DNA from 2 places in the Ottowia sp. SB7-C50 genome. Region 1 is predicted to be linked to the other one. Evidence: riboswitches for the same ligand, from Rfam matches in the RefSeq annotation. Region 1 holds a riboswitch; the other holds the start of a gene.
The links. Region 1 has a riboswitch for S-adenosylhomocysteine ahead of ahcY (adenosylhomocysteinase). Riboswitches for the same ligand answer to the same signal wherever they lie in the genome.
Positions count from the first base shown of each region.

Region 2: another riboswitch for S-adenosylhomocysteine. It lies ahead of metH (methionine synthase); the one in region 1 lies ahead of ahcY (adenosylhomocysteinase).

Region 1 covers NZ_CP136995.1:3,149,101-3,153,512, forward strand. Annotated here, with positions in the region: partial or broken gene metF (methylenetetrahydrofolate reductase [NAD(P)H]) at 1-388, opposite strand, end outside; gene R0D99_RS15065 (TlyA family RNA methyltransferase) at 385-1,182, opposite strand; gene ahcY (adenosylhomocysteinase) at 1,241-2,677, opposite strand; S-adenosyl-L-homocysteine riboswitch at 2,763-2,841, opposite strand; gene R0D99_RS15075 (peptide chain release factor 3) at 2,945-4,412, shown strand, end outside.
Region 2 covers NZ_CP136995.1:3,483,532-3,487,943, reverse strand. Annotated here, with positions in the region: gene R0D99_RS16675 (metal ABC transporter permease) at 1-163, shown strand, start outside; gene R0D99_RS16670 (metal ABC transporter solute-binding protein, Zn/Mn family) at 247-1,164, shown strand; gene R0D99_RS16665 (bifunctional GNAT family N-acetyltransferase/nucleoside diphosphate kinase regulator) at 1,186-2,097, opposite strand; S-adenosyl-L-homocysteine riboswitch at 2,319-2,437, shown strand; gene metH (methionine synthase) at 2,456-4,412, shown strand, end outside.

The DNA of each region.
Region 1 (4,412 bases):
CTTGAAATGGTCGCCCGTTTCGCTGCGGATGAAGGCGACCAGGTCGCTCGCGTAGCGGAAATTGCCGCCCAGCCCGTAGCCGCTGGGCAGGTCGCCACGCAGTGCGACGATGCGGCGCACGCCCGCCGCGCGGTAGGTGGCCAGGCGCTCGCGGATCGATTCGGCCGTCTGCCCGATGCACGACAGGTGCGGCACGCCATGCATGCCTTCGCCGACGATCTCGCGCACGGTGTCCAGCGTGCCGTCCTGCGTGGAGCCGCCAGCGCCGAAGGTGACCGAGCAGAACTCGGGCTTCAGCGCGTACAGCCTGGCGCGCACGTCGCGCAGCTTCAGGCCGCCTTCGGGCGTCTTGGGGGGGGAAGAATTCAAGGCTGAGATTGACGCTCATGATGAGGATTTGCTAAGCGCCGTTCGCACGGCGTACAAAAAGAATTCGCGGTTGCCGTCGCCACCGGCGATAGGACTGGGCAGCCATTGCCGCACGTCCAGGCCCGCATCGGCGCAGGCGGCGCGCAGGCGTTGCTCGACCTGCGCGTACAGGCCCGCATCGCGCACGATGCCTCCCTTGCCGATGTCGGCCGCTTGCAGCTCGAACTGCGGCTTGACCAGCAGCAGCGCGTGGCCGCCGGGCTTGAGCAGCGACGCCAGCGCCGGCAGCACCAGCGTGAGCGAAATGAAGGACAGATCGGCCACCGCGATGTCGAATTCAGAACAAAAAAGGCCTGCAGCGCTGGATGAATCAGCGCCCTCAGCTATTAATTTTGAAGCATCCAGCGTGCGCGCATTGACGCCCTGCAGCGCCCGCACGCGCGCGTCGGCCGTCAGCCTGGGGTGCAGCTGCCCGTGGCCCACGTCCACGCCGGTCACGCTGGCCGCGCCGTGCTGCAACAGGCAGTCGGTGAAGCCGCCGGTGGACTGGCCGACGTCGAGGCAATGCCGCCCGGCGACGTCGAGCCCCGTTTCGCGCAGCGCACCTTCCAGCTTGAGCCCGCCGCGCGAGACATAGCGCGCCTCGGCCGCGTCGAGCAATTCGACTTCGGCGTGCGGCGGCAGCTCGTCGCTCTTGCTGAGCGCCTTCCAGCCGCTGGGCGACAGCCAGCGCGCACCGGCCGCAATCAGGCGCTGCGCCTGGCTGCGGCTGGCGGCCAGGCCGCGATCGACGAGGAACTGGTCGGCACGCACGGAATAGGCATCAAACAGGCCGCCAGCGCTTGCCAGTCAAGCGCGAACAGCTATTTAATCAATAGCGGTACGTGTCCGGCTTGTACGGCCCCTGCTTGGGCACGCCGATGTACTTGGCCTGCTCGGGCGTCAGCTCGGTCAGCTTGGCGTTGAGCTTGGCCAGTTGCAGGCGGGCCACCTTTTCATCCAGGTGCTTGGGCAGCACGTAGACCTTGCCGACGTCGTACGCATCGGGGTGGGTGAACAGCTCGATCTGCGCGATGGTCTGGTTGGCGAAGCTGCTGCTCATCACGTAGCTGGGGTGGCCGGTGGCGCAGCCCAGGTTCACCAGGCGCCCCTTGGCCAGCAGGATGATGCGCTTGCCGTCCTTGAAGATCACGTGGTCGACCTGCGGCTTGATTTCTTCCCACTTGCAGTTTTTCTCCAGCTCGGCGACCTGGATCTCGTTGTCGAAGTGGCCGATGTTGCACACGATGGCCTGGTCCTTCATGGCCTTCATGTGCTTGTAGGTGATGACGTCCTTGTTGCCCGTGGTCGTGACGAAGATGTCGGCCAGCGGCGCGGCTTCTTCCATCGTCACCACGCGGTAGCCTTCCATGGCGGCCTGCAGGGCGCAGATGGGGTCGATCTCGGTCACCCACACCTGGGCCGACAGCGCACGCAGCGCCTGCGCCGAGCCTTTGCCCACGTCGCCATAGCCGCACACCACGGCGACCTTGCCGGCGATCATCACGTCGGTGGCGCGCTTGATGCCATCGACCAGCGATTCACGGCAGCCGTACAGGTTGTCGAACTTCGATTTGGTGACGCTGTCGTTGACGTTGATGGCGCGGAACAGCAGGGTGCCGGCGGCGCTCATCTCTTTCAGGCGGTGCACGCCGGTGGTGGTTTCTTCGGTCACGCCGATGATCTCGGCCGACTTGCGGCTGTACCAGGTGGGGTCTTCCTTGAGCTTGGCCTTGATGGCGGCAAACAGAATTTTTTCTTCTTCGCTCTTCGGATTGGCCAGCACCTTGGGGTTGGTTTCGGCCTGCTGGCCCAGGTGCATCAGCAGCGTGGCGTCGCCGCCGTCGTCCAGGATCATGTTGGGGCCTTCGCCCTTGCTGCCCTTCTTGCCGAAGTCGAAGATGCGGTGGGTGTAGTCCCAGTAGTCGGTCAGCGTCTCGCCCTTGATGGCGAACACCGGCGTGCCATTGGCGGCAATGGCGGCGGCGGCGTGGTCTTGCGTGCTGAAAATGTTGCACGACGCCCAGCGCACGTCGGCACCGAGGGCTTGCAGGGTTTCGATCAGCACCGCGGTCTGGATCGTCATGTGCAGGCTGCCGGTGATGCGGGCGCCTTTGAGGGGCTTCTTCTTGGCGAATTCGTCGCGGATCGCCATCAGGCCGGGCATCTCGGTTTCGGCAATGGCGATTTCCTTGCGGCCCCAGGGCGCGAGGTTGATGTCGGCAATGGCCGAATCGGCGGCCACGGGGTTTTTCAGGCGGGCGTTCATGACGGGCTCTTTCTCCAGATCGAGTGTGTAGAGCCACCTGCGCGGGCAACGACGGGGAAGGTGAACATGCCCATCGCACCCGGCCGGTGGATGAGCGTCGTTGCAAGAAGGGTTCCGAGCCTCACGCCTGGCAAAACGCAGGCGCTGCAACGCTCCTCGGAAAAACGGCGATTATAACGGTGGGTCCTTTCTTGGCCGGCGATAATTCAAAGGTTAACGCCCGCCCCGTCACCCCGGGCCTGAGGGCGATGTTCGGAGTCCCCTGCCTTGTCCCACGCCGCCGAGACGCGTCGCCGTCGCACCTTTGCCATCATCTCTCACCCCGACGCGGGTAAAACCACGCTGACGGAAAAGCTGCTGCTGTTTTCCGGCGCGATCCAGATTGCCGGCAGCGTGAAGGCGCGCAAGGCCAGCCGCCACGCCACCAGCGACTGGATGGAAATCGAAAAGCAGCGCGGCATCTCGGTGGCGTCCAGCGTGATGCAGATGGTCTACCGCGACCACGTCATCAACCTGCTCGACACGCCCGGCCACAAGGACTTCTCCGAAGACACCTACCGCGTGCTGACGGCCGTGGACAGCGCCCTGATGGTGATCGACGCCGCCAACGGCGTCGAGGCGCAGACGCGCCGGCTGATCGAAGTCTGCCGCCAGCGCGACACGCCGATCATCACCTTCGTCAACAAGATGGACCGCGAGGTGCGCGACCCGCTCGACATCCTGGACGAGGTGGAGCGCGAACTGGGCATGCCCTGCGTGCCCATGACCTGGCCGGTGGGCCAGGGCAAGCGCTTCGGCGGCATCATCAACCTGCGCACGCGGGCCATGACGGTGTTTCAGGCCGGCAGCGAAAAGCGCCCGCAGGATTTCGAGGTGATTCCGCTGACCGAGCGCGACAAGCTGATCGCCCGCTTTGGCGACGCCTTTCTCGCCGCCGAGGAAAGCATGGAACTGGCCGTGGGCGCGTCGCCCGCGTGGGACCACGACGCCTTTCTGGCCGCCAAGCAGACGCCCGTGTTCTTCGGCTCGGGCGTCAACAACTTCGGCGTGATGGAAGTGCTGGACGCGCTGGTCGACATGGCGCCCGCGCCGCGCCCGCGCACCAGCAGCGTCGTGGTCAACAAGGAGGTGCGCGAGCAGGTCATCCAGCCCGAGGACAACACGTTTGCCGGCGTCGTCTTCAAGGTGCAGGCCAACATGGACGCCAACCACCGCGACCGCATCGCCTTTGTGCGCGTGGCCAGCGGCCAGTACCAGCCCGGCATGAAGCTGAAGGTGCAGCGCACGTCCAAAGAGCTGCGGCCGACCAGCGTGGTCACCTTTCTGAGCCAGCGGCGCGAGGCGGTCGACGAGGCCTTTGCCGGCGACATCATCGGCTTTACCACGCACGGCGGCGTGCAACTGGGCGACACCATCACCGACGGCGCCAACCTGCAATTCACCGGCCTGCCCTTCTTCGCGCCCGAGATGTTCATGACCGTGGTGCTGAAGAACCCGCTGCGCACCAAGCAGCTGCAGCAGGGCCTGGCGCAACTGGGCGAAGAAGGCGCGATCCAGGTCTTCAAGCCCGATGCCGGCGGCAACATGCTGCTGGGCGCGGTCGGCCAGCTGCAGTTCGAGGTGGTCCAGCACCGCCTGAAAACCGAATACGACTGCGACATCCGCCTGGAGGGCTGCCAATACACCGGCGCGCGCTGGATCACCGCCGACACGCCGGCTGAACTGCGCGAGTTCG
Region 2 (4,412 bases), 330 kb from region 1:
GGTGGCGGGCGTGGCGGGGCTGCTGATCAGCTACCACGCCGATTGGCCGACCAGCCCGACCATCGTGCTGGGGCTGGGGGCGGCGTATCTGGTGTCGCTGGTCGTTGGTCGCCACGGGGCGTGGCGCGGCGGGCAGCGGCGGCGCCGTCACCTTCAAGCCTGATGCGCCTTTGAGTCAAATCGGCCCCCGGCGCTTGTCTATCAAGCGCAAGCAGCTATCAATTCAGTAGTTTTCAGGAGCGTGTCATGTTCGTATTGTTTCGCCGCCGCGTCGCCTTGGCTGGGGCGCTGGCCAGCGTGTTGGCCGCGCCCGCGCCTGCCCGCGCCGCCGAGCCGCTGCGCGTGGTGGCCACTTTCAGCATCCTGGGCGACTTGGTACGGCAAGTGGGCGGCGAGCGCGTGGCGGTGCAGACGCTGGTGGGCCCCGGCGCCGATGCGCACGTGTTCCAGCCCGCGCCGACGCACGCGCGCCAGGTGGGGCAGGCGCAGCTGGTGGTCTCCAACGGGCTGGGCTATGAAGGCTGGATGCCGCGCCTGCTGCAAAGCACCGGCTACAAAGGCCCGCAGGTCGTGGCGACGCAGGGCATCAAGCCCATCAAAGGCGACAAGGATCACGGCCATGACCACGGCCACGCCGATCCGCACGCCTGGCAAAGCGTGCCCAACGCGATCCTCTACGTGAAGAACATCGCCGACGGCCTTTGCGCCGCCGACGCCGCTGGCTGCGCCGCCTACCGCGCCGGCGCCGCGCGCACCACGGACGAGCTGAAAAAGCTGGATGCCGACATTCGCACCGCCTGGGCGCCGATCGCGCCGGCCGAGCGCAAGGTGATCACGTCGCACGCGGCGTACGCGTACTATGGGCAAGCGTACGACGTGCGGTTTCTGTCGCCGCAAGGCGTCAGCACCGAGAGCGAGGCCTCGGCCAAGGGCGTGGCGCAGCTGGTGCGGCAGATTCGGCGCGACGGCATCCGCGCGCTGTTCATCGAAAACGTGTCCGACCCGCGCCTGATCGAGCAGATCGCGCGCGAAACGGGGCTGAAACCCGCCGGACGCTTGTTCTCTGATTCGCTCACGCCGCCCGGCGGCGGCGCGCCCACGTACGTGGACATGATGCGCGCCAATACGCAGGCGCTGGTGCGCGCGGTTGCGGGCCGTCTCTGAATCGGAACGCCGCGCCCGAAGCTACAAGTGGAAGTCGCCCGCGGCTTCCGGCTGATACAGCACTTGCTTGATGCGGATGTCGCGGGTTCGGTTTGAAACGCGCCAGTTGAAGGCATCGCCCGCCTTGTATCCCAGGATCGCGGTGCCGATGCCGCAGCCGACCGACAGCTTGCCGGCATCGTCGTCTGCATCTTCCGGATACACCAACGCAACCTCCATGGGCTGGTCGTCCACCGCCAGCAAGACCCGGGAGTTCATGGTGACGACATCCTGCGCCATTTGCGCTGGATCGACGACGAACGCGCGCTCGATCTCGTGCTCCAGCTCAAAGTATTCCGCCGATTGGCCCAGCTCGATCAGGCTGTAAAGCCGCGCCTTGTCGACCTCGGTGATGGAAATGCCGGCCGCCTGCGTCGCATGACCTTCGCGCAGCAGCCGACGATAGCGCTGCGCGCTCATGGCAAGTGACGTGAGCGCAGGCGTCTCGCTATCCGGCACGAAGCCGCTGCGCAGAAACGCCTTGATCGACCGCGTGTTGTCGGGGTGGATCTTGGCGATGAGCTTTTCGGCCCGCATGTCGAAAAAGGCGAGCTTCATGCCTTCGCGGATCGCGCTGGCGCCGAGACTGCGGCCCCAGGTGTCGCGGTTGCCGATGACCAGCACCATTTCGCAGTCGGTGCCGTTCTTGACCAGACGCACAAAGCCCACCGGCACGTTATGCCGGTCATAGGCCATGAAGAATCGGCCGCCCTGGTTGAACACGTGGGTAAGAATCGGCAACTGCACCCGGCCGACGACCTGCTCGATGAACCGGGAGACATGGCGCGAGTCGCTCAGATAGCGCGTCACGTCCTCGTCTTCCAGCCAGTCGATCAGGGTCAGGGCGTTGCTTCGGGTGATCTCTGGACACAAGGAAACAAAAGGCTGGTTCATCTTTACCCCGCTGGGACTCAAGAATGAAAGCCTTTCATGGCCCAGGCCATGACGGTTCTTTCGACAAAGTACGCATTTTAAGAAGACGCGCCTGCCGCCGCCGCACGTGCCGGCCTTACCCGAGCGCCGCGTGCCTGTCAATCGACCTGATGCGGCTCAGCCGGCCGACCGGGGCGCGGCTGGCGCGCAAGGTCTTGGCCAGCTGGATAAAATTGCGGCTTCGGGTCAAGGAGCGTTGCAGCACGCGGCGCCGGTTTTTGAAGGAAATCGGTCACCACCGCTTGTCAGGCTTGCCCGGTCAGCTATCTTATGCATAGCATCGCAACGACGCTCGCCTGTTTCCTGTTCAGGTGAGATCATGACCCCAACCGTCCCTCCCCCGCTCCAGCTATCGGGTCTGGAACCGCTCCTCATCGCCGAGGACACGCTGTTCGTCAACGTCGGCGAGCGCACCAACGTCACCGGCTCCAAGGCGTTCGCGCGCATGATCCTGAACGGCCAGTTCGAGGAAGCCCTGGCCGTGGCGCGCCAGCAGGTCGAAAACGGCGCCCAGGTGGTCGACGTGAACATGGACGAGGCCATGCTCGACAGCCAGGCGGCGATGGTCAAGTTCTTGAACCTGATGGCCAGCGAGCCCGACATTGCCCGCGTGCCGGTGATGGTCGACAGCAGCAAGTGGAGCGTGATCGAGGCCGGCCTGCGCTGCCTGCAGGGCAAGGGCATCGTCAACTCCATCAGCATGAAAGAGGGCGTGGACGAGTTCAAGCGCCAGGCGCGCCTGGTCAAGCGCTATGGCGCCGCCGCCGTGGTGATGGCGTTTGACGAGCAGGGCCAGGCCGATACCTTTGCGCGCAAGATCGAGATCTGCGAGCGCGCCTACCGCGTGCTGGTCGACGAAGTGGGCTTTCCGCCCGAAGACATCATCTTCGACCCCAACATCTTCGCCATTGCCACCGGCATCGAGGAGCACAACCACTACGCGGTGGATTTCATCGAAGCCACGCAGTGGATCAAGCAGAACCTGCCGGGCGCCAAGGTGTCGGGCGGTGTGAGCAACGTCAGCTTCAGCTTCCGCGGCAACGACCCGGTGCGCGAGGCGATCCACACCGTGTTTCTGTACCACGCCATCAAGGCCGGCATGGACATGGGCATCGTCAATGCCGGCATGGTGGGCGTGTACGACGACCTGGAGCCCACGCTGCGCGAGCGCGTGGAAGACGTGGTGCTGGACCGCCGGCCCGACGCCGCCGAGCGCCTGCTTGAAATCGCCGAATCCGCCAAGGGCGCGGCCAAGGACGACAGCAAGAAGCTGGAATGGCGCGGCACGCCCGACAAGCCGGTGCCCGTGGGCGATCGCCTGTCGCATTCGCTGGTGCACGGCATCACGGACTTCATCGTGGAAGACACCGAAGAGGCGTACCAGCAGATCGTGGCCCAGGGCGGCCGCCCGCTGCACGTGATCGAAGGGCCGTTGATGGACGGCATGAACGTGGTGGGCGACCTGTTTGGCGCCGGCAAGATGTTCCTGCCGCAGGTGGTGAAAAGCGCGCGCGTGATGAAGCAGGCCGTGGCGCACCTGCTGCCCTACATCGAGGCCGAGAAGAAGGCCATGGAACAGGCCGGCGCCGACGTCAAGGCCAAGGGCAAGATCGTCATCGCCACGGTGAAGGGCGACGTGCACGACATCGGCAAGAACATCGTCACCGTGGTCTTGCAGTGCAACAACTTCGAAGTGGTGAACATGGGCGTGATGGTGCCCGCGCACGAAATCCTCAAGAAGGCCAAGGACGAAGGCGCCGACATCGTGGGCCTGAGTGGCCTCATCACGCCCAGCCTGGAAGAAATGCAGCATGTGGCTGGCGAGATGCAGAAGGATGCGCACTTCCGCGAGCGCAACATTCCGCTGTTGATCGGCGGTGCCACCACCAGCCGCGTGCACACGGCGGTGAAGATCGCGCCGCACTACGACGGCCCCGTGGTCTACGTGCCCGACGCCTCGCGCAGCGTGGGCGTGGCGCAGGGCCTGCTGGGTGAGGGCGCGGCGCAGTTCGTGGCCGAAACGCAGGCCGACTACGAGGCCGTGCGCCAGCGCCATGCCAACCGCAAGCAGACGCCCGTATGGCCGCTGGACAAGGCGCGCGCCAACGCCACGCGCATCGACTGGGCCGGCTACCAGCCGCCCGCGCCCAAGTTCATCGGCCGCCGCGTCATCAAGAACATCGACCTGGCCGATCTGGTGCCCTTCATCGACTGGACGCCGTTCTTCCAGACCTGGGATTTGGCGGGCAAATACCCCGCCATCCTGACCGACGAGG